One region of the Olleya sp. NP1-10 genome, then DNA from elsewhere that is predicted to be linked to it. Evidence: riboswitches for the same ligand, from Rfam matches in the RefSeq annotation. Region 1 holds a riboswitch; the other holds the start of a gene.
What was found. A riboswitch is a leader RNA that binds a small molecule or an ion and turns the genes downstream of it on or off. The one in region 1 is predicted to bind S-adenosylmethionine.
Positions count from the first base shown of each region.

Region 2: it holds a riboswitch for S-adenosylmethionine, as region 1 does, so the genes downstream of both, AC0L4B_RS12465 (Na+/H+ antiporter NhaC family protein) here and AC0L4B_RS06465 (O-acetylhomoserine aminocarboxypropyltransferase/cysteine synthase family protein) in region 1, are expected to answer to the same signal.

Region 1 is NZ_CM147840.1:1,406,322-1,408,530, forward strand. Features, by position in the region: gene AC0L4B_RS06460 (phosphoenolpyruvate carboxylase) at 1-707, shown strand, start outside; SAM riboswitch class I at 934-1,055, shown strand; gene AC0L4B_RS06465 (O-acetylhomoserine aminocarboxypropyltransferase/cysteine synthase family protein) at 1,176-2,209, shown strand, end outside.
Region 2 is NZ_CM147840.1:2,673,725-2,675,933, reverse strand. Features, by position in the region: gene AC0L4B_RS12465 (Na+/H+ antiporter NhaC family protein) at 1-1,077, opposite strand, end outside; SAM-I-IV-variant riboswitch at 1,128-1,224, opposite strand; gene AC0L4B_RS12460 (TolC family protein) at 1,414-2,209, shown strand, end outside.

The DNA.
Region 1 (2,209 bases):
TTCCAGAAAACAGAGTTGTTATGGATAACTTAGCAAAACTGAGTTACCAAACATATGTAGACTTTAAAAATCATCCTAAATTTATTTCGTATTTAGAGCACATGAGTACACTTAAATATTACGCAAAGACTAATATTGGGAGTAGACCATCAAAACGTGGTAAGTCTGAAGGTTTAGTATTTGATGATTTAAGAGCCATCCCTTTTGTAGGATCTTGGAGTCAATTAAAACAGAATGTTCCTGGGTTTTTTGGTGTTGGTACAGCTTTAAAACATTATGAAGATGCAGGCGAGTTTGAAAAAGCACAACGCTTATTTAAAACCTCTAGTTTTTTCAGAACTTTAATAGAAAATAGTATGATGTCATTATCAAAATCGTTTTTTGATTTGACTAAATATATGAGTGAAGATCCTGAGTATGGTGAGTTTTGGAATGTGATACATACAGAGTATTTAACAACAAAACGACTGATTTTAAAACTTACAGGCTATACTGAGTTGATGGAGGAAGAGCCATCAGGTAAAGCATCCATTAAAGTCAGAGAGTCCATTGTACTACCATTATTAACTATTCAACAATTTGCTTTAAAACAAATTCAAGAATTAGAAAAAGCAGAAGAAAAAGATGTAGACTTAATTGCTGTATATGAAAAACTAGTAACAAGGTCGTTATTTGGAAATATAAATGCAAGTCGTAATTCGGCTTAAATTTTAGGTAAAATTATTGTTTTACTAAGGGTGTATAGCAAGTTTGATGTATTCAAGCTTGCTATACTTGTTTAAAGATTATTTTTCTTTAAAAATTTAATTTAATAGAATTATTTTCTGTAAACTTAAAAATAAGTTAAATTTTAAGAATATTATTCTGTTTTGTTTGTTTGTGATAAATAAATTTTGCAATATTTGTATTCACAAAGTTCAAACACTTACTGAAATGTTATCAAGAAAGGTGGAGAGATAGACTCGTTGAAACCTTAGCAACCCTTAGACTTACTAAGAAGGTGCTACATTCTACTTAATAGATGATTCATTAATCAACTATTGGATAGATAACTTAAATCTAATTACTCATTTGTAATTAGTAATTTCTTTTTAACATTTTTCTATTAGGTACGCTTCCAATGAAGCTTATTTGACTTTTGAATTAATTTAGTTTAACTCGAAAAAATTAGAAAAATGAGTACACAAAAATTCGCTACACAAGCATTACACGCAGGTCACGACACCACACAAACAGGAGGAACAAGAGCAGTACCTATTTACCAGACATCATCTTATGTGTTTGATAATTCAGACGATGCTGCAGGACGATTTAATTTATCTGTTCCTGGATTTATTTACACAAGATTAAATAATCCAACTAATGATGTTTTAGAGCAACGTATAGCTGCTTTAGAAGGCGGTATTGCAGCAGTTGCAACAGCTTCTGGTACTGCAGCTATTTCAACAACATTATTAACGTTATTAAAAGCAGGAGACCACATTGTAGCATCTAGTAGTTTGTATGGTGGTACTTATAATTTGTTAAGTGTAACCTTGCCTAGACACGGTATTACTACAACATTTGTAGATCCATCAGATCCTGAAAATTTTAGTAAAGCTGCTCAAGAAAATACTAGAGCTATTTTTGTCGAGTCTTTAGGGAATCCTAAATTAGATGTATTAGATCTTGAAGTAATTGCCCAACATGCAAAAGCACACAAAGTGCCATTAATTGTTGATAATACAGTAGCAACACCATATTTATTAAACCCAATTAAGTATGGAGCAAACATAGTCATCCATTCGCTAACAAAATATATCACAGGTAACGGAACGTCTTTAGGAGGCATTATTGTTGATGCAGGAACCTTTGACTGGACTAATGGTAAGTTTCCAGAGTTTACAGAACCTTCTGCAGGTTATCATGGTTTAGTGTACAGCGAAGCTATTGGTCCAGCAGCTTTTATTGCAAAAATCAGAGTTGAAGGTTTGCGTGATTATGGAGGCGCATTAAGTCCTTTTAATGCTTTTCAAATTATTCAGGGTTTAGAAACATTAGAATTACGAATATTAAAGCATTCGCAAAACGCTTTAATATTAGCCAAATGGTTACAAGAACAACCAGAAGTAACGTGGGTAAATTATCCAGGATTACAAACTAGTAAATATAATGCTTTAGCAAAAAAGTATTTACCAAAAGGACAAAGTGGTGTCGTTACTTTTGGAGT
Region 2 (2,209 bases), 1.3 Mb from region 1:
AATAGTTTTAGCAATTGGACCAGCAATAATTATTGATACAGTATTATTGGCGATCGCCATGTTTATGGTACCAACTAAAGAGGCAATTCCTAACTGTGCAGACGTCTTGTTTTTAATCAGTTTTTTTATTTTATTTAATATATAATCTATTCCTCCATTTTTTGAAACTAAAGCAGCTAAACCACCAGTTAATAACGATAGTAAAAATATTTCGGTCATACTTGTAAAGCCTGTGTATGCTATTTTAGTAGATTCAATTAGCGTAAAATCTCCATAAATAATTCCTAAAAGTCCACCAGTAATAACACCTAAAAGTAAAGTGACAAATACGTTAATTCCTATAATAGACAGTATGATAACTAATAAATAAGGTAATATTTTAAATACAGAATAGTTGTAAATCGTAGAGTCTTCAACATTAGTTTCTAATCCCAAACCTTGAATAATTAGTATAGCAATAGTAAATAAAGCTGCTGGCAACGCTATTTTAATGTTCTGCTTAAATTTATCGCTCATTTTACAGCCTAGCGATTGGGTTGCTGCTATGGTAGTGTCTGATATTACAGATAAATTATCACCAAACATACTTCCGCCTAAAAGTGCGCCACAAAGTATTGCTAAATCTACACTACTTTTGTCTGCAAAACCAATTACAATAGGTGCTAAAGCAACGATGGCTCCAACCGAAGTTCCTGTAGAAACCGATAAAAATGCAGCAATGACAAACACACCAAAATAGATGTATTGTATGGCAATAAAGTCTAATCCTAAATTAACAATAGCGTCAACACTTCCTGTGGCTTTGGTAATGGTAGCAAAAGCACCTGCTAATAAGTAGATTAAACACATGGTTAAAATCTTATCATCTCCACAACCTTTTAAAAGCGTTTCAATTTTAGAATTAATCGATTGTCTAAACATTAAAAAAGCAACAATAATACCAACTATAACTGCAATTGGAGCAGGAAGTGCATAAAAATCGTTTTGATAAATTCCAACACCTAAAAACGTAAATACAAATACAAATAGCGGAATTAAAGCTGAAAATTTTGGAGTAATTTGTTGTGGACTTGCCATTTTGTTTTTCATTTTAAAAAAGGAAATAGCAATCAAAATAATAAGAAAGATGTGTTAACATTTGTTCCAATCAATTGGCTTATCTATTTAGCACCTTGCTCGTTATTGCAGGTTGCTATCTCCTTTTAGAGATTCTTGATAATTAATTTTAAGTCTGCAAAAATAGGGCAGAAAGCAATACGTAATTCTTAAAAAGTGTTAATTTTTAAAATAGCCAAAATTCTCGTCGATAGATTACATGATTTCGTATAGTTAAAACCCTCAAACGTCTATTGCTTTATAATAAGATAGCATATAGTTTCATCTTTGAAGTGTAGAATTTAAATACCTTTTAAAATGAAATTATATTTAATCATCATCAGTTTATTTTTTGTGCAACTGTCGTTTGCTCAAGAAACATCAACTAAAATTTGGTCGCTTCAAGATTGTATAGATTATGCAATTGAGCATAATATTACGGTAAAAGATGCCGCTTTAGATAAAGACCTTGCCGAAGTAGATTACAGCAAAGCTAAGTCATCTAGACTACCTAATTTATTTGGTAGTGCATCGCAAAGTTTTTCAAATGGAAGTACTATCGATCCAATTACAAGCGATTATGTTACAGATCAAATCCATAGTACAAATGTTGGTATTAATAGTTCGATGACTTTATTTCAAGGTAATCAACTTAGCAACCAAATCAAGCAAAACAAGATTTTATTAGAGCAGAGTATTTTTCTAGAAGAAGTCGAAAAAAATAATATTGTTTTAAACATTTTAGAAGTGTATTTACAAACACTTTATAGTAAAGAAAGTATTGCTATTGCAGAAAATAATGTCGTTGCATCTGAAAAAGAAGTACAACGTGCAAAGGCTAGATTAGATGTAGGTACCATTGCTTTAGGAGATTATACAGAAGCACAAAGTCAAGCAGCAACCAATAAGTATAATGTAATATCTGCTAAAAATAATTACCAGCAATATATCATTCAACTTAAGCAATTATTAGAATTATCTCCTCTAGAAGATATAGAAATTGAAACCATTGATGAAAACATGGATTTAATTAACCTAAACATTGATAAAAATCAATTATACAATAACGCAATAGGTTTTTTACCAGAAGTACAAGCAAGCAATTTAAATATAG